Regions from separate parts of the Streptomyces sp. NPDC031466 genome, predicted to be linked through region 1. Evidence: riboswitches for the same ligand, from Rfam matches in the RefSeq annotation. Region 1 holds a riboswitch; each other region holds the start of a gene.
What was found. A riboswitch is a leader RNA that binds a small molecule or an ion and turns the genes downstream of it on or off. The one in region 1 is predicted to bind cobalamin.
Positions count from the first base shown of each region.

Region 1 (7,071 bases):
CGGCGGGACGGCAGGTCGCTCGGGCAGATGGCACGGGAGGAGATCGGGCCGTTCGGCGGGGCCGCCGCGCTGCTCGCCGCGTTCGCCATCATGATCATCCTGCTGGGCGTGCTCGCCCTGGTGATCGTCAACGCGCTCGCCGCGTCCCCATGGGGCACCTTCTCCATCGCGATGACCATCCCGATCGCCCTGTTCATGGGCTTCTACCTGCGCGTCCTGCGTCCGGGACGGGTCAGCGAGGTCTCCCTCATCGGTGTCGCACTGCTGCTGGCGGCGCTCGTCGCCGGGCGCCGGGTCGCCGAGTCATCGCTCGCGGACACCTTCACGCTCGCCCCGTCGACGCTGGTGATCTGGCTGGTGGCGTACGGCTTCATCGCCTCGATCCTGCCGGTGTGGATGCTGCTCGCGCCGCGCGACTACCTCTCCACGTTCATGAAGATCGGCACCATCCTGCTGCTCGCCCTCGGTGTCGTGATCACGCTGCCGACGCTGCGGATGGACCCGGTGACCGACTTCGCCTCGCGCGGCGACGGTCCGGTCTTCGCGGGGTCGCTCTTCCCGTTCGTCTTCATCACCATCGCCTGCGGGGCGCTGTCCGGCTTCCACGCGCTGATCTCCTCGGGCACGACGCCGAAGATGATCCAGAAGGAGACGCAGGTCCGGATGATCGGGTACGGCTCCATGCTGATGGAGTCGGCCGTGGCGATCATGGCACTGGTCGCGGCGTCGATCATCGATCCCGGGCTGTACTTCGCGATGAACGCGCCGGCGGGGGTCGTCGGAGACACCGTGCGGGAGGCGTCGAAGGCCGTCGCGGGCTTCGGGTACTCCCTCTCCCCCGCCGACCTCGCGCAGGCCGCCAAGGACGTGGAGGAGTCCTCGCTGCTCTCGCGCACCGGCGGCGCGCCCACGCTCGCGGTCGGTGTCTCCGAGATCTTCTCCCAGGTCACGGGCGGCTCACTGCGGGCCTTCTGGTATCACTTCGCGATCATGTTCGAGGCGTTGTTCATCCTGACCGCGCTCGACGCGGGCACGCGCGTGGGCCGCTTCATGCTCCAGGACATGCTCGGCAATGTCTGCGAGCCCTTCAAGAGGGTGAGCTGGAAGCCCGGCCTGGTGCTGACCAGCGCCGCCGTCACCGGCCTCTGGGGGTACTTCCTGTGGGTCGGCGTCCATGAGCCGCTCGGCGGGATCAACCAGCTCTTCCCGATCTTCGGCATCGCCAACCAGCTCCTCGCCGCCGTCGCCCTGACCGTCTGCACGACCCTGCTGGTGAAGTCGGGTCGCCTCAAGTGGGCCTGGATCACGGGCGTCCCGCTCGCCTGGGACGTGACGGTGACCCTGACGGCGAGCTGGCAGAAGGTGTTCTCCGGCGACCCGCGGGTGGGGTTCTTCACGCAGCGCTCCCGCTACCGGGACGCCATCGAGGAGGGCAGGATATTGCCGCCCGCCAAGACCATGGACGACATGCACACCGTCGTCACCAACTCCACGGTGGACGGCGTCCTTTCGGCGGCCCTCGCCCTGCTCGTCGTCATCGTGATCGTCGACGCGGCGCGGGTGTGCGTACGGCACGTGCGCGACCCCGCCGCCACCGCACTGCACGAAGTGCCCTACGTGGAATCGAAGTTGACGGTATGAGCATAGTGGTGCGCGCCATGACCATGGCCTCGCGCGGGCTGCGCCGACTTCGGTGGTACGTCCGCGAGTTGACCGGCGAGTCGGCGTACGAGCGGTATGTGGCGCACGTACGCGAGGACCATCCGGCCGCGCCGGTGCCCAGCCGTCGCGCGTTCGAGCGCATGCGGACGGACCGCCAGGAGTCGGACCCCCGGCAAGGGTTCCGCTGCTGTTGAGCAGGCACATCGACCAGTCCGTTATCCGGACAGGGGTTCCATACAGCGAGACTGTGGCTTAGATTTCCCGCACGTTAAGCATGGGATAAGTGAGGGAACGGAGCCGCGACATGTCAGATGCGCCTGAAGTGAACAGACCGGTGGTCACACCGGTCCGCGTGGTCATCGCAGCCTGCCTTGTCGCACCCTTCGTGGCAATGCTCTGGGTGAGTTCGTACGCGAAGGTCGAACCGACCTTCATCGGCATCCCGTTCTTCTACTGGTACCAGATGCTCTGGGTGATCATCTCCACCCTGCTCACGATGACCGCGTACAAGCTGTGGCAGCGCGACCAGCGCGCCCGCAAGGAAGGTGGGCGGTCATGAAGGACGGGGTCAACGGCGTCGCGCTCGCCGTCTTCATCTTCTTCTTCGTCGCGGTCACGGTCATGGGCTTCCTCGCCGCCCGCTGGCGCAGGGCCGAGAACCAGAGCCTGGACGAATGGGGCCTCGGCGGCCGGTCGTTCGGCACCTGGGTGACGTGGTTCCTGCTCGGCGGCGACCTCTACACCGCGTACACCTTCGTCGCCGTCCCCGCGGCGATCTACGCGGCGGGCGCGGCCGGCTTCTTCGCGGTGCCGTACACGATCCTCGTCTACCCGCTGATCTTCACCTTCCTGCCGCGCCTGTGGTCGGTCTCGCACAAGCACGGCTATGTGACGACCTCCGACTTCGTGCGCGGACGCTTCGGCTCCAAGGGGCTCTCGCTGGCCGTCGCGGTCACCGGAATCCTCGCCACGATGCCCTACATCGCGCTCCAACTGGTCGGCATCCAGGCCGTCCTTGACGTCATGGGCGTCGGCGGCGGCCCGGACACCAACTGGTTCGTCAAGGACCTGCCGCTACTGATCGCCTTCGCGGTGCTCGCCGCGTACACCTACTCCTCGGGGCTGCGCGCACCCGCGCTGATCGCGTTCGTGAAGGACGGTCTGATCTACCTCGTCATCGTCGTCGCGATCATCTACATCCCGATCAAGCTCGGCGGCTTCGACGACATCTTCGCCAAGGCCGGTGACGCCTTCGCGCAGACCAACCCGGCGACCGGCAAGCCGCGCGGCGCGCTCGCGCCCGCCGAGGCCGGCCAGTGGACGTACGCGACGCTCGCGCTCGGCTCGGCCCTCGCGCTGTTCATGTACCCGCACTCGATCACCGCGACGCTCTCCTCCAGGAGCCGCGACGTGATCCGCCGCAACACCACCATCCTGCCGCTGTACTCGCTGATGCTCGGCCTGCTCGCCCTGCTCGGCTTCATGGCGATCGCGGCCGGGATCAAGGTGGACAACGGCCAGCTGGCGATCCCCCAGCTCTTCGAGACCATGTTCCCCGACTGGTTCACGGGCGTGGCCTTCGCGGCCATCGGCATCGGCGCGCTGGTCCCCGCGGCCATCATGTCCATCGCGGCCGCGAACCTCTTCACCCGCAACATCTACAAGGACTTCCTCAAGCCCGACGCGACGCCCGAGCAGGAGACCAAGGTCTCCAAGCTGGTCTCGCTGCTGGTGAAGGTGGGCGCGCTGGTCTTCGTCCTCACCATGGACAAGACCGTCGCGATCAACTTCCAGCTCCTGGGCGGCATCTGGATCCTCCAGACCATGCCCGCCCTGGTCGGCGGCCTGTTCACCCGCTGGTTCCACCGCTGGGCGCTGCTCGCGGGCTGGGCGGTCGGCATGGTCTACGGCACGCTGGCCGCCTACGGTGTCGCCTCGCCGACGCAGAAGCACTTCGGCGGCTCGTCCGACTCGATCCCGGGCATCGGCGAGATCGGCTACATCGGCCTCACCGCGTTCGTCCTGAACGTGCTCGTGACGGTGGTCCTCACCTTCGCCATGCGGGCGCTGAAGGCCCCCGACGGCATCGACGAGACCTCCCCCGAGGACTACACCGCGGACGCGGGTGACCCCGGCGTCGTCGAGGAGCTGCCGCCGGCGACGGCGGGCGCCGCGCACTGAACACGACCCCGTGACGCAGGGCCGCATGACGAAGGGCCGCCGGAAATTCGGCGGCCCTTCGCCGTGCCCGTGCTGCACACTGCGCCGCATGGACAACACCACCCTCACGATCAGACCCGCACACCCCGACGAGTACGAGGCGCTCGGCGCCCTCACCGCACAGGCCTATCTCGCCGACGGCCACCTGGACTTCGGGGCGGACGACCCCTACCTCGCGGTGCTGCGCGACGTGGCGGCGCGCGCGGCCGCCGCCGAGGTCCTGGTGGCCGCGGCGGACGGGAAGGCGCTCGGCTGCGTCACCTACGTGCCGTCCGGCGGCCCGATGGCGGACATCGCCCGCGCCGGCGAGGCCGAGATCCGCATGCTGGCCGTCTCCCCCGAGGCCCGCGGCAGAGGCGTCGGCGAGACGCTCGTACGGGAGTGCGTGCGGCGCTCCAAGGACGCGGGCCGCACCGGGCTCGTCCTGTCCACCCAGACGTCGATGCACACCGCCCACCGGCTGTACGAGCGCCTGGGCTTCCGGCGCGCGCCCGAACGCGACTGGAGGCCCATCGAGACGGTGCCGCTGTTGGCGTACACGCTGACGCTGTAGGCGCCGCCCCCCGCGAGCCGACACAAGATGTGGGCCCGCCTCCAAGGCCCGGCACAAGATGTATGCTCGTGCTCGCTGTCGCCGCAGGGGAATCCGGTGCAAGTCCGGAACTGTCCCGCAACGGTGCATGTGTACGCATTCGGCGTACGCGGAGTCCGAGGACCTGCCGGCAGCGCACCCGTACCGTCCGGTCCGGGTGCCGACCGTCCGGGCCTCGTGGAGTGGGCCGGTGGACGCGGTACGCCGCCCTGCCCGGGTGCGCCCGTGTGCGCCCATCCCTCCCCCCTGGCCCAGAGCCGAGCGAGGGAGTGCCCCCACGTGACCATCGCGCCTGCCGAACCCGCGTCAGCGCCGTCGACGCCCACCGCCCAGGGTGCCGAAGGAACCGACGGGCCGGGGACCGCGCTGCTGCGCACCCTGACCGACCTCACCGCCGACCTGCCCGACGCCGACCCCGGCCGGGTGGCCGCCGCCGCGCTGCGCGGCCGCTCGGCGCGGGCCGACGAGGCCGAGCTGCGGGAGCTGGCCACCGAGGCGGCCGCGGGGCTCATCTCCGAGGACCCGGCGTACTCCAAGCTGGCGGCACGGCTCCTGTCGATCGGCATCCGCGAGGAGGCGGCGACGCAGGGCGTGCGCTCCTTCACCGACTCCGTCGCGGTCGGCCACCGCGAGGGCCTGATCGCCGACCGCACGGCGTCCTTCGTGACCGAACACGCGGCCCGGCTCGACGCGCTGGTGGAGGGCGCGCTCGCCGACGGCGCCGACTTCCGCTTCGAGTACTTCGGCCTGCGCACCCTGCACAGCCGCTATCTGCTGCGCCACCCGATCACCCGGCAGGTCATCGAGACCCCGCAGCACTTCATGCTGCGCGTCGCGAGCGGCCTGGCGGAGGACGGCAGCGAGCGCGCGCTCGACGAGGTCGCCGCGCTGTACCGCCTGATGAGCCGCCTGGACTATCTGCCGTCCTCGCCGACGCTCTTCAACTCCGGTACCCGCCACCCGCAGATGTCCTCCTGCTACCTCCTCGACTCCCCGCTGGACGAGCTGGACTCCATCTACGACCGCTACCACCAGGTCGCACGGCTCTCCAAGCACGCGGGCGGCATCGGCCTGTCCTACTCCCGCGTCCGCTCCCGGGGTTCGCTCATCCGCGGCACGAACGGGCACTCCAACGGCATCGTGCCGTTCCTGAAGACCCTGGACGCCTCGGTCGCCGCCGTGAACCAGGGCGGCCGGCGCAAGGGCGCCGCCGCGGTCTACCTGGAGACGTGGCACTCCGACATCGAGGAGTTCCTGGAGCTGCGCGACAACACCGGTGAGGACGCGCGCCGCACGCACAACCTCAACCTCGCGCACTGGATCCCGGACGAGTTCATGCGCCGGGTCGCCGCCGACCAGGACTGGTCGCTGTTCTCCCCGGCCGACGTGCCCGAGCTGGTCGACCTGTGGGGCGAGGAGTTCGACGCCGCCTACCGCGAGGCCGAGGCCGCCGGGCTCGCGAAGAAGACCATCCCGGCCCGCGACCTGTACGGCCGCATGATGCGCACCCTCGCGCAGACCGGCAACGGCTGGATGACGTTCAAGGACGCCGCCAACCGCACCGCCAACCAGACGGCGGAGCCCGGCCACACCGTGCACTCCTCCAACCTCTGCACGGAGATCCTGGAGGTCACGGACGACGGCGAGACGGCCGTGTGCAACCTCGGCTCGGTGAACCTCGGCGCCTTCGTGGACACGGCGAGCGGCGACATCGACTGGGAGCGCCTCGACGAGACCGTCCGCACCGCCGTCACCTTCCTCGACCGCGTCGTGGACATCAACTTCTACCCGACCGAGCAGGCCGGGCGCTCCAACGCCAAGTGGCGCCCGGTGGGCCTCGGCGCGATGGGCCTCCAGGACGTCTTCTTCCGGCTGAAGCTGCCCTTCGACTCCCCCGAGGCGCGTGCGCTCTCCACCCGCATCGCCGAGCGGATCATGCTCGCCGCGTACGAGGCCTCCGCCGACCTCGCCGTCCGCAACGGCCCGCTGCCCGCCTGGGAGAAGACCCGCACCGCGCGGGGCGTGCTGCACCCGGACCACTACGGCGTCGAGCTGACCTGGCCCGAGCGGTGGGCGGCCCTGCGGGAACGTATCGCCGAGACCGGCATGCGCAACTCGCTGCTGCTGGCCATCGCGCCGACCGCCACCATCGCCTCCATCGCGGGCGTGTACGAGTGCATCGAGCCGCAGGTCTCCAACCTCTTCAAGCGCGAGACGCTCAGCGGGGAGTTCCTCCAGGTCAACGCCTACCTCGTGCAGGAGCTGAAGCGGCTCGGCGTCTGGGACGCGCAGACCCGTGAGGCGCTGCGCGAGGCCAACGGCTCGGTACAGGGCTTCGGCTGGATCCCCGAGGACGTCCGCGCGCTGTACCGCACCGCGTGGGAGATCCCGCAGCGCGGCCTGATCGACATGGCCGCCGCGCGCACCCCGTTCCTCGACCAGGCGCAGTCCCTCAACCTCTTCCTGGAGACGCCGACCATCGGCAAGCTCTCCTCGATGTACGCCTACGCCTGGCAGCGGGGTCTGAAGACCACGTACTACCTGCGCTCGCGCCCCGCCACCCGCATCGCCCGCGCGGCCGGCTCCGGCGCCGCCAC
Region 1 covers NZ_JBVIJT010000009.1:205,810-212,880, reverse strand. Annotated here, with positions in the region: gene ACZ5GP_RS23510 (carbon starvation CstA family protein) at 1-1,641, shown strand, start outside; gene ACZ5GP_RS23505 (YbdD/YjiX family protein) at 1,659-1,856, shown strand; gene ACZ5GP_RS23500 (DUF3311 domain-containing protein) at 1,967-2,221, shown strand; gene mctP (monocarboxylate uptake permease MctP) at 2,218-3,843, shown strand; gene ACZ5GP_RS23490 (GNAT family N-acetyltransferase) at 3,932-4,435, shown strand; cobalamin riboswitch at 4,498-4,620, shown strand; gene ACZ5GP_RS23485 (ribonucleoside-diphosphate reductase subunit alpha) at 4,754-7,071, shown strand, end outside.

Region 2 (7,071 bases), on a different contig from region 1:
CGGCGCCCACTTCCCTGCAGGAGCTGTGGCACCCGATCCGGGCGTTGCGCCGCTGAGCCCGGCCCCGGATCAGACGACGGGCTTGCCCGTCAGCTCGACGCCCGCCGCGCGCAGCTCGGCCAGCGCCCGCTCGGTGCTCTCCCCGGAGACGCCCGCGGTGAGGTCCAGCAGGACGGTGGTCCCAAAGCCCTCCCGCGCCGCGTCCAGGGCGGTGGCGCGCACGCAGTGGTCCGTGGCGATGCCGACCACGTCGACCTCCGTGATCTCCCGCTCCCGCAGGTAGTCCGCCAGGGACAGCCCGTTCTCGTCGACGCCCTCGAAACCGCTGTAGGCCGCCGAGTGGGCGCCCTTGTCGAAGACGGCGTCGATCGCCCCGGAGGCGACGGCGGGGGCGAAGTTGGGGTGGAAGCCCACGCCCTCCGTCCCCGCCACGCAGTGCGGCGGCCAGGAGTCCACGTAGTCCGGCTGGTCCGAGAAGTGCGGGCCCGGATCGATGTGGTGGTCCCGGGTGGCCACCACGTGCCGGTAGCAGGCCGGGGCCTGCCCGATCAGCTCGGTGATGGCCGCGGCCACGTCCGCGCCCCCGGCGACCGCGAGACTGCCGCCCTCACAGAAGTCGTTCTGGACGTCTACGACGATCAGCGCGCGGCGCATGGGCGGTGTCCTTTGGTGGGGTGACGACGAGCGTGGGGACTTCGGGTGCGGTGCGGGAAGGGAGCCTGCCCGGGCCCGTCAGAGGTATTCCGTGGGGATGACGGCCTCGCCCCGCGACAGCTGGGTCGCCGAGAGCGGCAGCCCGGCGCGCGCGGCCGCGTGCCGGTCGCGGACGGTGTCCAGCGGCTCGCGGGCGACGACCCGGCCGCCCTTGACCAGCTCGACCAGGAGCTGCCGGTCCGCCAGCTCGGGGGGCACGGCGCCGGTGCCGACGACCTCCGCCTCGGCGACACCGTGCTCGTCGGTCCGCCGCGCGGCCCACTTGCGGCCCCCCACGGAGCTCTTGGCGCCCAGCGACTTCTTCGCGACGGGCTCCAGGGGCGCCGCCGGGTCCGCCGAGTGGGCGCGGGCGACCAGCTTGTAGACCATGGAGGCGGTGGGGTGCCCGGAGCCGGTGACGAGCTGGGTACCCACGCCGTACGCGTCCACGGGCGCCGCCCGCAGGGAGGCGATGGCGTACTCGTCGAGGTCGGAGGTCACGACGATCTTCGTGTCGGTCGCGCCCAGCTCGTCCAGCTGCTGGCGCACCCGGTGGGCGACGAGCAGCAGGTCGCCCGAGTCGATGCGCACGGCGCCCAGCTCCGGCCCGGCGACCTCGACGGCCAGGCGGACGGCCTCGGTGACGTCGTAGGTGTCCACGAGCAGGGTCGTGCCGCGTCCCAGCGAGTCGACCTGGGCGCGGAAGGCGTCGCGCTCGCTGTCGTGCAGCAGGGTGAAGGCGTGGGCGCTGGTGCCGACGGTCGGGATGCCGTAGCGGAAGCCGGCGGCCAGGTCCGAGGTGGTCGCGAAGCCGCCCACGTACGCGGCGCGGGAGGCGGCGACGGCGGCCAGCTCGTGGGTGCGGCGGGCGCCCATCTCGATCAGCGGGCGCTCGCCCGCGGCCGAGGACATCCGGGAGGCGGCGGCCGCGATGGCCGAGTCGTGGTTGAGGATGGAGAGGATCACGGTCTCCAGGAGCACGCACTCGGCGAAGGAGCCCTCGACCCGCAGGATCGGCGAGCCGGGGAAGTACACCTCGCCCTCGGGGTAGCCCCAGATGTCGCCGGTGAAGCGGTAGCCGGCCAGCCACTGGAGGGTGGCCTCGTCGACGATGTCCCGCTCGCGCAGGAAGCCGAGGACGTCCGCGTCGAAGCGGAAGTTCTCCACCGCGTCCAGGACCCGCCCGGTGCCCGCCACGACGCCGTAGCGCCGCCCCTCGGGCAGTCTGCGGGTGAAGACCTCGAAGACCGAGCGCCGGTCGCCGGTGCCGGCCTTCAGTGCGGCCTGGAGCATGGTCAGCTCGTACTGGTCCGTGAAGAGCGCCGTCGACGGAACATCCACCGGCAGGCCAAGGTCCGCTGTGTTCATGCGAAGGATGCTACCCCGCATCTCGTCACTCTGACGATTTCGTGGGCCCGTTTGTGCGAGTGCCCCACCGAGGTGGCAGCATGGGCGTGTGAGTACGGCTCCCGCAGAGATCACCCGCCCGGAATCGGACGAGGAGACGTTCGTCGTCCCCGAGCCGGACGTCCCCTGGATCACGCTCGTGCACAACGACCCCGTGAACCTCATGAGCTATGTGACGTACGTGTTCCAGACGTACTTCGGGTACTCGAAGGAGAAGGCCACCAAGCTGATGATGGACGTGCACGAGAAGGGCCGCGCGGTCGTCTCCAGCGGCTCCCGCGAGGAGATGGAGCGCGACGTCCAGGCCATGCACGGGTACGGGCTGTGGGCCACCCTTCAGCAGGACCGCAAGTAGCGGCGGACCGGAAGCAGCGACGCATCTGATGCCTGGACACTTCGAACCGATCCCCGGGGGCGGCGCCGCCGTCGCGCTCGACGAGGTCGAGACCTCGATCATCCGTTCCCTCGCCGTGCAGCTCCTGGAGCTGATCGGCCCCGGCCCCGGCGGGGAGCCCGGCGACGACCCGCTGGCCGAGCTGTTCGCCGAGGGGCCGAGCGAGCCGCCCGCCGACCCCGTGATGCAGCGCCTGCTGCCGGACGCGTACGGGGGCCCCGGCAGTGCGACCGGGGACATCGGGCGCGAGGAGGAACTGCGAGCGTATTCGGCCGAGTTCCGCCGGTTCACGGAGAACGACCTGCGGGCCAAGAAGCGGGACGACGCGCTGGTCGTGATCCGTTCGCTGGACGCGATGGCGTCCCCGGGCGAGGGCGGAGCTGTCCTGAAGCTGTCGGTCGAGGAGTCGCGGCACTGGCTCGGGGCACTCAATGACCTGCGGCTCGCGATCGGCACGCGCCTGGAGGTCACCGACGAGGAGGACGCCGACCTGCTCTACCGGCTGCCGGACTCGGACCCGCGCAAGCCGATGGTGATGGCGTATCTCTGGCTCGGCGGACTGCAGGAGACGCTGGTCGGGACGTTGCTGGGCTGAGCGGGGCCAAAAATCGGTGTACGGGACAGCTGTATTTGCTGTACAGGACACCTTCTGTTCACATGGCGGTCCGTTCGCTCAGCGGACGCTCAAATCCGGATAACGATCCCGTCACTTCATTGTCCGGTTATACGCACCAAGGCGGACTTTGTCCGCTTCTCCCTGTGGTGTGCGCCACAGGTGGCCGATTCCCTCACTGTTGCCGCCGTGATAAATCTTCACGACCGCTCGGTGACGCCACCCATGTCACCGAGGGCGCTCGGGCCGGCAGACCGCCGGTAGCACTCCATACATATCCGGGGGGATCAGGACCTGATCCGCAGCCATCAACGCGAGACGCGGGCGCGGATCAGCATGGAGAAAGGCGTCACCATGACCTCAGTGCAGGTCGAAGAGCAGCACGACGGGCACGACGGCGATGGTGCCGGGCAGGCCGCCGGCGGCGAGGGCTACCAGCGCGGTCTGGGGGCCCGGCAGATCCAGATGATCGCGATCGGCGGTGCCATCGGCACCGGCCTGTTCCTCGGCGCGGGCAAGGCCATTCACAAGGCGGGCCCCAGCCTCATCCTGGCGTACGCCATCGCGGGCCTCGTCATCTTCTTCATCATGCGGGCGCTCGGCGAGCTCCTCATGTACCGCCCCGTGTCGGGCTCCTTCTCGGAGTACGCGCGCGAATTCATGGGCCCGTTCTTCGGCTTCGTGACCGGCTGGACGTACTGGCTCTTCTGGGTCGTCACCGGCATCACGGAAGTCACCGCGGCCGCCCAGTACATGCAGTACTGGACCCACGGCTCCGTCCCGCAATGGGCCTACGCGCTGATCTTCACGGTCATCCTGTACGGCGCGAACCTCATCTCCGTGAAGCTCTTCGGCGAGCTGGAGTTCTGGTTCTCGATGGTCAAGGTCACCGCCATCATCGGCATGATCCTGATCTGCGTCGGCATCCTCACCATCGGCTTCTCCGACGCCGGTGACACCGCCTCCGTGGCCCACCTGTGGAACCAGGGCGGTTTCTTCCCCAACGGCATCGGCTCCACGCTGATGACGCTGCAGATCGTGATGTTCGCGTTCCTCGCCGTCGAGCTGGTCGGCGTCACCGCGGGCGAGTCCAAGGACCCGAAGACCGTCCTGCCCAAGGCCATCAACACCGTGCCGTGGCGCATCGCCGTCTTCTACGTCGGCGCGCTGATCATGATCCTGTCGGTCGTGCCGTGGACGCACTTCAAGCCCGGCGTCTCGCCGTTCGTCGCGGCCTTCGAGGAGATGGGCCTCGGCATCGGCGCCGCGATCGTGAACTTCGTGGTCCTCACCGCCGCGCTCTCCTCCTGCAACTCCGGCATGTACTCCACCGGCCGCATGCTGCGCGACCTGGCGCTCAACGGCCAGGGCCCGAAGTTCTTCACCAGGCTCACGAAGAACGGCCTGCCGCTGATCGGCACCACCGCCTCCGCCGCGTGCATGCTGGTCGGCGTCTGGATCAACTACCAGTGGCCCGGCAAGGCGTTCACCTACGTCGTCTCCTTCGCGACCATCTCCGGCATGTGGGCCTGGATCATGATCCTGGCGTGCCAGATCCGCTACCGCCGCAAGGCCGACCGCGGTGAGCTGCCGCAGTCCACCTTCCGGGCGCCCGGAGCCCCGTACACGAGCTGGTTCGCGCTCCTGTTCATCGGCATGGTCATCGTGATGATGGGCATCGACGAGGACAACCGGATCTCGCTGTACGCCGCTCCGGTGTGGGTCGCGATCCTCGCGGGCTCCTACCTGATCCTCAAGAAGCGCAACCCGGAGGCCGCCGCCTTCAACAAGCGCAAGACCCCCGCCGTCGCCTCCGACGGTGAGCCGGCCGCCAAGGACTGACACCCGCCCCTCGGGGACCTGTCCAGCATTCGGGCCCGCCCGTACCGCATTCCGGTACGGTGCGGGCCCTCTGCTTATCCTGACTGCCATGCTGACCCTGACCCAGGCCCTCCACGACCAGATCGTCGCGCACGCGCGCCAGGACCACCCCGACGAGGCCTGCGGCGTGGTCGCGGGCCCCGCCGGCACCGACCGCCCCGAGCGGTTCATCCCGATGCTGAACGCCGCGCGCTCGCCCACGTTCTACGAGTTCGACTCGGGCGACCTGCTCAAGCTCTACCGCGAGATGGACGACCGCGACGAGGAGCCGGTGATCGTCTACCACTCGCACACCGCGACCGAGGCCTACCCCTCCCGCACCGACATCACCTACGCCAACGAGCCCGGCGCGCACTACGTCCTGGTCTCCACCGCCGACACCGACGACGCGGGCCCCTTCCAGTTCCGCTCGTTCCGCATCGTGGACGGCGAGGTCACCGAGGAAGAGGTGCGCGTGGTCCAGGCATACTGAGCCCGACATCCTCGGGCGGCGGGAGCCAGGAAGCCGGTGCGAATCCGGCACGGTCCCGCCACTGTGACCCCACCCCGCACCGGGGCGGGGGAGTCAGGAACTGACCTGCCGCCCGCACTCCACGCAACGCGGGGGACGCGGAAATCCCCCGGAGGAGGCAGTTCAGCCATGTCCCGAGCCCTGCGCGCCCTGACCGCCGCCGCCCTGCTCGTCCCGCTCGCCGCGTGCTCCTCGTCCGCACCCGGTGACGCCAGGCCCGCCGCCAAGGCCGCCGGATTCCCGTACACCGTCACCAACTGCGGCGTGCGGACGACGTACGCGGCACCCCCCGAGCGCGCCGTCACCATGAACCAGCACGCCACCGAGGTGATGCTGGAACTGGGTCTGGCGGACCGCCTCGTCGGCACCGCCTACCTCGACGACCAGGTCCTGCCGAAGTACGAGCGGGCGTACAGGTCCGTCCCCGTGCTCGCCGGGGAGTACCCCTCCTACGAGAAGCTCCTCGCCGCCGACCCCGACTTCGTCTACGGCGGTTACGCCAGCGCCTTCCTCGCCGGCGACGGCCGCGCTCGCTCCGCCCTCGCGAAGTCCGGCATCGAGAGCCGCCTGAACGTCGAGGCCTGCGCGAAGCGGGCGGTCTCCATGGACGACGTGTACCGCGAGGTGCGCGAGGTGGGCGCCACGTTCGGGGTGCGCGAGCGGGCGCGGAAGTGGGTGAGCGGCGCGCGCCGCGAACTGGCCGCCGCCCAGGAGAAGTCGCGGGGCCACGAGCCGGCCTCCGTCTTCGTCTACGACAGCGGCGACAAGACCGCGTTCACGCTGGGCGGCCGGGGCATCGGCAACGACATCATCGAGCGGGCGGGCGGCCGCAACGTCTTCGCAGACCTCGGCAAGTCCTTCGGCGACGCGTCCTGGGAGACCGTCGTCGAGCGCCGGCCCGAGGTCGTCCTGATCCTCGACTACGGCGCCACGAGCGTCGCCCAGAAGAAGAAGCGCCTCCTCGACGACCCGGTCCTGGCGGACGTCCCCGCGATCAAGCACAAGCGGTTCGCGGTGCTTCCCCTGTCGGACGTGGTGACAGGAGTACGAGCCCCGGAGGCGGTGCGGAAACTGGCGGACCAGCTGTGAGCACCCTGCGGAATCGGCCCGACGGCGGTCAACTCCAGCCCGGGGGAGGCGAAATCCAGCCCGTCCGGCGTTTGAGGACGAGCCCGAAGGGCGACAGACGGAACTCCAGGGGGCACCGCCTCTTGATCCTGACGGGACTGACCGCAGCCCTCGCGGCAGCGCTACTCGCAGGCCTGGCCCTGGGCTCCGTACACATCCCCCCGACCCAAGTCCTGGACATCCTGACAGGCCGCGCGGAACCCTCCCCGTTCCGCACCATCGTCCTGGACGTGCGACTCCCCAGAGTCGTCCTGGGTGCCACCGTAGGAGCCGGACTGGCGGTCATCGGCACCGTCCTGCAGGCCCTCGTCCGCAACCCCCTCGCGGACCCCTTCCTGCTCGGCGTCTCCTCGGGCGCCTCCGTCGGCGCGGTCTCCGCGATCGTGCTCGGCGGCGTCCTCGGCCTCGGCGCGGGCCTGTCCACCGCCGTCACGATCCCGGCGG
Region 2 covers NZ_JBVIJT010000007.1:120,197-127,267, forward strand. Annotated here, with positions in the region: gene ACZ5GP_RS18465 (hypothetical protein) at 1-56, shown strand, start outside; gene ACZ5GP_RS18470 (isochorismatase family protein) at 70-654, opposite strand; gene ACZ5GP_RS18475 (nicotinate phosphoribosyltransferase) at 733-2,061, opposite strand; gene clpS (ATP-dependent Clp protease adapter ClpS) at 2,150-2,455, shown strand; gene ACZ5GP_RS18485 (DUF2017 domain-containing protein) at 2,484-3,089, shown strand; gene ACZ5GP_RS18490 (amino acid permease) at 3,462-4,949, shown strand; gene ACZ5GP_RS18495 (M67 family metallopeptidase) at 5,038-5,460, shown strand; cobalamin riboswitch at 5,464-5,583, shown strand; gene ACZ5GP_RS18500 (ABC transporter substrate-binding protein) at 5,629-6,588, shown strand; gene ACZ5GP_RS18505 (FecCD family ABC transporter permease) at 6,711-7,071, shown strand, end outside.
Region 2: it holds a riboswitch for cobalamin, as region 1 does, so the genes downstream of both, ACZ5GP_RS18500 (ABC transporter substrate-binding protein) here and ACZ5GP_RS23485 (ribonucleoside-diphosphate reductase subunit alpha) in region 1, are expected to answer to the same signal.

Region 3 (7,071 bases), on a different contig from region 1:
CCCTCCTGGCGGACCAGGCCATCGCCGACCTCTACACCAGCCGCAGCCTGGCGGACACCCTGCAAGCCGCCGCGGACGGCATCGTGACGCATCTCGGGTACGGGCTCGCCGCCGTCAACCTGGTGCGGCCCGACGGTGATCTGGTCGTGGCCGCGCTCGCCGGCGATCCTGGGGCCGAGGCCGTGATGACGGGCCGCGTCGGCTCCCGTGAGTCCTGGGAACGACGGCTGGCGATGGGCGAGGACTGGGACCTGCTGCGCTTCATCCCCCACACCGAGGGCTGGGTGCTCGACGACGACGACGTCCCCCAGTTGCGCACGGACGGCCCCTTGCCCCAGCGGGAACAGGAGTGGCATCCGGAGGACCGCCTCTACGCCCCGATGTACACGGCCGGCTTCCGCAACGAACTGCTCGGTGTCATCTCAGTTGATATGCCGCGCAACGGACTGCGCCCCGGCCCCCAGACACGCGGCCATCTGCGCCGCTACGCCTACCACTGCGGCACCGCCATCGGCAATGCCCGGTTGCGGGCCAACATGCAACGCGCGCTGGTCCGCCTGGAACGCGAACAGCAAGCCCTGCGCGCCAGCGAGGAGTCCTTCCGCCAGGCATTCGAGTACGCCCCTTCCGGCATCGCCATCGCCGAACTGGGCGGTGACCGTGACGGCAGGCTGCTCAGGACGAACGACGCGTTGTGCATCATGCTCGGCCGCCCCGCCTCGGCGATGCGGCGGTACTCCTTGGCCGATCTCGTCCACCCGGAGGACATCGGGACTCTGCTGCGCACGTCGCCGCAGGGCGGGTACGGAGAAGTCCGGCTGGCCCGGCGTGACGGCACCTACGTCCCGGTGAGGCTCCGTACCTCGATCGTGGCCGACGTGTCCGACGGCCCGCTTTTCCAGCTGTCCCACATCGACGAGATCCACCCGGCCCCCAGCCCCGAGCCGGCGGTTCCGGCACCTGTCGGGGCCGCGCGGACCGAGTCGTTCGGCTCACCGGAGGGCAGGGAGCCGAACGAGCAGGCCAGGGGCGAAGACGCGCAGACCGTACGGTGGGCGTGGCCCTTTCCGACGCGCCTCGGGCGCGGCTGGTCGCGCCGCTTCCGCCAGGACGGCGGGACCGGACGGTAGGGCGTCCCTTTCAAGGGCCGGTCGTACGCGCCTGGCCTGGTCCGGGTGCGCGGCTTCGCAGGAAGCGGATCGATGGGGCCGGTGGGCGGCCGTCCTGGGGCGGCTCCCCCGGTGTCACCACCGCGCGCACCCCGTAGACCTCGGCGATCAGCTGCTCCGTGATCACCTCCGCCGGGGTGCCCGCCGCGTACGCCGTGCCCTCCTTCAGGATCAGCACGTGGTCGCAGTACATCGCCGCCAGATTGAGGTCGTGCAGCGCGATCACGCTGGTGAGGGGGAGCTCGGCGACCAGCGCGAGCAGCTCCAGTTGGTGCTGGACGTCCAGGTGGTTGGTCGGTTCGTCCAGGAGGAGTTCGCGGGGTTCCTGGGCCAGCGCGCGGGCGATCTGCACCCGCTGGCGTTCGCCGCCGGAGAGCGTGTGCCAGGACTGGGCCGCCCGCTCGGTGAGGCCCGTGTGCTCCAGCGCCTCCCGCACCGCCCGCTCGTCGTCGGGCGTGGGGGCCGACCATGCCCGACGGTGCGGGACGCGACCCAGGCGTACGACATCCCGTACCGTCAACTCCACCTGCGTGGACGCGTGTTGCTCGACCACGGCGATGCGGCGCGCCACCGCCCGGCGGGGCGTGTCGGCGAGCGGACGGCCGTCCAGGGTGACCACCCCGGCGGCGGGCGCGAGGACTCCCGCGAGGAGGCGCAGCAGCGTGGACTTTCCGGAGCCGTTGGGGCCGAGGAGGCCCACGGTGGCGCCGGACGGCGGGGCGAGGCTGACGCCGTCCACCACGAGCCGGCCACCGGCCTCGCGGGCGACGCGATCCGCGCGCAGGCCGCGCCTGCTCCCGGCCGGCCCTTCCCGACCTCCGGACCCGACCGGCGCTTCCCGAACCCCGGGCCCAGGCGGCATCTCCCGGCACCCGAGCCCGTGCGCCGCCTCGGGCGTCCCGTCGGGCGTCGTCTCGGGCGTCACGTCATACGACCTCTCGGGCCTCACGTCGTCGCCCCCCGCGTCCGGTACAGCACCAGCACGAACGCCGGTACGCCGATGAGTGACGTCACCACGCCCACCGGGACCTCCTGGGGATCCAGGGCCGTACGGGCCAAAGTGTCCACCCAGACCAGGAAGAGCGCCCCGGCCAGTGCCGTGACCGGCAGCAGGCGGGCGTGGCCCGAGCCGGCGAAGGCGCGGGCCGCGTGCGGCAGGACCAGGCCCACGAAACCGATGGCGCCCGCCGAGCTGACCAGCGCGGCGGTCAGCAGCGCCGTCACGCAGAGCAGCACGAGCCGGGTGCGCGCCACGTGCACGCCCAGTGTCGCCGCCGCCTCCTGGCCGAACGCAAACGCGTCGAGCGTACGGGCGTGGCCGAGGCAGACGGCCAGCGCCACGGCGAGGACGGCGGCGCACAGCCACACGTCCGTCCAGCCCGCCCCGCTGAGCGAGCCCAGCAGCCAGAACAGCACGCCCCTGGTGGTCTCCGCGTCACCCGCCGTGAGGATGACGAACGACGTCAGCGCGGAGAAGAGCTGCAGCGCGGCCACGCCGGACAGCACCACCCGGTCCGTCGTCCCGCCCAGCGTGTGGCTCAGGAGCAGGACGAGCGCGAAGGACAGGAGCGCGCCCACGAAGGCGCCCGCCGAGATGGACACCGCTCCCCCGCCCACCCCGAGGACGACGACCGCGACGGCCCCCGTGGACGCCCCGGACGACACCCCGAGCACGAAGGGGTCCGCGAGGGGGTTGCGGAGCAGGGACTGCATGACCGCCCCGCACACCGCGAGACCCGCGCCGCAGACGGCGGCGAGCAGGGTGCGGGGCATCCGCAGGTTCCAGACGATGCCGTCCCTGAGGGGGGTGAGGCGCGACTCGCCCCAGCCGAGGTGCGCGGCGAGCACCGACCACACGTCGGGGACGGAGATCTCGGCGGGGCCGATGGTGACGGCGACCGCCACGGACAGCGCGAGCGCCGCGCACGCGGCCAGCCACAGCAGCCCCTGCCGGGCGGGTGCGGCCACGCTCATGTGGTGAGCCCGAACTTCCGCAGCCCGGCCGCCACTTGCTCGATGCCGTCGACGGTACGGATCGTGGGGTTCATGGCCTGGCCGCTGAGCCGGACGTACCACTTCTTCTTTACGGCGGTCAGGTTCTTGGTCGCCGGGTTGGTCTCCAGGAACCTGATCTTCGCCTCGGCGCTCTCGGCGGACTGCGACCTGCGGGTGAGGTCGCCGATGACGAGGACGTCGGGGTCGCGGTCGGCGACGGTCTCCCAGTTGATCTGGGGCCACTCCTCGCGGGTGTCGTCGAAGACGTTCTTCGCGCCGAGTTCGCGGGTGATGATGCCGGGGGCGCCGCAGCAGCCCGCCATGTACGGGGCGTCGGAGTTGGCGAACCAGTACAGGATCGTCGCGTCGGACGCCTTGATGTCCTTCGTGGCCTTCGCGACGCGGCCCTTCAGGTCGGCGATCAGCCGCTCGCCGCGCTGTCGCACGCCGAACACCTTCGCCAGGTCGCGGATCTCGCCGTAGACGGTGTCCATGGTGAGGGTCCGCACGCGTTTGCCGTCGCCGCCGCCGTCGTTGTCCTTGCCCGCGCAGTCGGTGGGCGAGACGTAGACGGGCACGCCGAGGTCGGTGAACTTCGCGCGGTCGGCGACGCCGCCCTTGCCGACGGTGTAGAGGAAGGAGGCGCTGACGAAGTCCGGTTCCTTGGCAAGGACCTTCTCCAGGGAGGGGTAGCGGTCGGCGAGCCGCTCCACCTTCGCGTTGTCCTTCTCCAGGTTCTTCGCGACCGGGTCGGTCCAGGTGCCGGTGCCGGCCATGCGGTCGGCGAGCCCGAGGGAGAGCAGGATCTCCGTGGAGCCCTGGTCGAGCGAGACGGCGCGCTGGGGCGGGGCCGTGACCTGCACGTTTTTGCCGCAGGAGGCGACGGTGACGGGGTAGCCGTCGGCGCCTTTGCCCGCGGGCTCCGGTGCCGAGCCGCCGCCGCAGGCGCTGAGCGCGAGCGTGCCGGCCGTGAGGAGTCCGGCACAGCGCAGGACGGGTGTACGGGCTTTCGAGGACACGCGATCCCTTGGGTGTCACGGCTCATACGCGGAGCCTGGTCTGCGTCACGACCTTCGCCGCCCGGTGTGCGGGCGAAGGCGCCAGCAGGTCTTCGGACTCGGGATCGACCGGGCGGGGCGCCTTCCCGGGCGTCGTGAGACGCCCAGTGGCCGTGGCCCCGCCCGTCCCCCTCACCGCTGCGCGTCAGTTCCGGATTCGCACCGGATTCCCTGGCCCAGGTGTGGGTTTGACTGGCTTGCGCAAGTTATCACGCGTGCTCACGGGGTCGGTCCGGGCCTCGGCTCGCCCCGGTAGGAGCCGAAGGACCAGTGGTTTCCCTCTGGGTCCGCGACGGCGAACTCGCGGCCGCCGTACGGTTTGTCCTCGATCTCGGCGATGACCCGCACGCCCGCCTCGGTGAGGCGGCGGTACAGGTCCTCCACCCGGTCGGTGACGACGTAGGCGCTCGCGGTGCCGGGTGTGCCGCAGGTGCCCTCGGTGGCGGGGTCGTGGGAGCCGAGCATGACGCCGCCGCCCTCGGGCCAGTCGAGCTGGGCGTGGACGACGCGGCCGCCGTCCTCGTAGACGGCCGTGCGCAGGAAGCCGACGGTGCCGACGAGGAAGTCGATCAGCGCGGGGGCGTCCTCGGCCTGGAGGCCCGGCCAGATGGTGGGGGCCGGCGCGGCGGGGGCGGGGGGCGGTGTGGGGTTGGGTGTGGGGTTCGGTGTGGTGTTCATGTCCTTCACTCTTCGCCCTCGCCGTGTGCCCCGGCTTGGATGTTCCGGCACTCTTCGGCGAGCCAGCCGGTCGGGCTCGTCCCCGTGTACTGGCGGAAGTCGCGTACGAGGTGGGAGTGGTCGCAGTAGCCGGTGTCGGCCGCGACCCGGGCGAGGTTCGGCGGGCCGCCCGCCGCGACGGCGCGGACCACGGCGTCCTTCGCGTGCTGGAAGCGCATCAGGCGGGCGGCCTGCTTGGGGCTCAGCCCGGTCTCGGCGCGGAAGAGCGCGGTCAGGCGGCGTTCGCTGAGCGCGACGTGCCGGGACAGGGCGCCCAGCGTGCCCGCGCCGCGGTGCCGGGCCAGCCAGGCCCAGGCCTCGGCGACCTCGGGGCGTACGGACCCGGCGGTCCGTTCGGTGGCCGCGCGCCGCCGCAGGTAGGCGGACAGGGCGGCGAAGCGGTCCTCCCAGTGGTCCAGCTCGCACAGCCGCTCGCGGAGGTCGGCGGCGCGCTCGCCGAACACGTCGGTGCCGGCGACGACGGGCTGTCCGGTCAGCGCTCCGGCGGGCAGGCCGAGGAGGGCGCGGGCCGCCAGCGGGTGCACGGCGAGCTGGATGCCCGCCTCGTGCTCGGGCTGGACGACGTACACGGGGCTCTGGTGCAGGCCGCCCACGACGATGTCGGTGCGGGCGGCGTCCGCGCCGCTCGCCTGGTCGGGGGTGTCGCCGCCGGCGATGGTGCCGTCCAGCGAGAAGATCACCGTCAGGTGGGGCGAGGGCAGGCCCCGGTGCAGGGCGGGGCGCTGTCCCGCGGTGCGGTAGCCGACCGCGGAGACGACCATGCCGTCGAGCCGGGGGACGGCTCTGACGAACTCACGGGAGCCCATGCGGCCAGTATGGGCGATGTGATCGCCGTCCGCTGCGGGCCCCTCCCGGCACCCGCCGCCCCCGCCCTTGCCCGCCGCTCTCCCGGGCCCGGCGTCCCTCTCCGCTACCCGCCTCCGCCTCCCCCCATGCCGCCGCCGCACGGTGACGTCGATCATGGGAATCGGCCCCCGGGGGCCCATAGAGTTGCGCGCCGCTCCGAACGGGGCGCACTCCGCTCGCAGGGAACGGCAGGGACACAGAGACATGGCAGCAGTACGGGTGAAGAGCAGGCCGGCCCTCATCGCCACCGTGGGCGCGCTGGCCGCCGCCGTCCTCGCGGGCAGCGCGCTGTGGCCGACGAACGAGGCGTCCGCCGCCGACACCTCGGCGGCCACCGCCCGCGAGCTGTCGCACTGGCCGAAGCCCGTCGCGAAGCGGCTCGGCGAGGTCATCGCCGCGAACGACCACAAGGGCGCGTACGCCGTCTTCGACGCGGACAACACGACGTACCGCAACGACCTGGAGGAGTCGCTGCTGCCCTTCCTGGAGATGAAGGGTGTCCTGACCCGCAAGACCATGGACCCGTCCCTGAAGGTCATCCCCTTCAAGGACAAGGCCGGGCACAAGGAGAGCCTCTACAGCTACTACAACCGGCTGTGCGAGGTGGACGACCAGGTCTGCTACCCCTGGGCCGCGCAGATCTTCTCCGGGTTCACGCTGAGGGAACTCAAGAAGTACGTCGATGAGTTGCTGGCGTACGGCAAGCCGATCCCGGCCGAGTACTACGAGGACGGGAAGCCGACGAGGACCGAGGTGAAGCCGCCGGAGTTCTCGCCGGGCATGCGGCAGCTGTACCGGACGCTGCGGGCGCACGGCATCGAGGTGTACGTGGTCAGCGCGGCCGCCGAGGACCTGGTGCGCATGGTCCTCGCGGACCCGAAGTACGGCTACGGCGTGCGGCCGCAGAACGTCATCGGCGTCTCGCTCCAGCTCAAGGACCGCGGGACCGGTGACGTCACCACCTCCCGCAAGGAGATCGCCGAGGGCCGCTTCGGCGAGAAGGAGCGGGCGCGGCTCGCCGGGCGCGAGCTGACGCCGCACCTGTGGGCGCCGCTGACCTGGTTCGAGGGCAAGCCCGCGGCGATCAACACCTACATCGACGAGTGGCGGAAGCCGATCCTGGTGGCCGGGGACACCCCGGTCAGCGACGGCCCGATGCTGTTCCACTCCGCGGACGTGGAGCACGGCGGCGTACGGGTGTGGGTCAACCGCAAGAACGCGTACATGAAGCAGCTCGACGGCATGAAGGAGGAGAACGCGCGGCG
Region 3 covers NZ_JBVIJT010000002.1:305,034-312,104, reverse strand. Annotated here, with positions in the region: gene ACZ5GP_RS04215 (caspase, EACC1-associated type) at 1-1,130, shown strand, start outside; gene ACZ5GP_RS04210 (ABC transporter ATP-binding protein) at 1,141-2,031, opposite strand; gene ACZ5GP_RS04205 (FecCD family ABC transporter permease) at 2,115-3,143, opposite strand; gene ACZ5GP_RS04200 (ABC transporter substrate-binding protein) at 3,140-4,183, opposite strand; cobalamin riboswitch at 4,250-4,434, opposite strand; gene ACZ5GP_RS04195 (VOC family protein) at 4,442-4,900, opposite strand; gene ACZ5GP_RS04190 (helix-turn-helix domain-containing protein) at 4,906-5,766, opposite strand; gene ACZ5GP_RS04185 (haloacid dehalogenase-like hydrolase) at 6,011-7,071, shown strand, end outside.
Region 3: it holds a riboswitch for cobalamin, as region 1 does, so the genes downstream of both, ACZ5GP_RS04200 (ABC transporter substrate-binding protein) here and ACZ5GP_RS23485 (ribonucleoside-diphosphate reductase subunit alpha) in region 1, are expected to answer to the same signal.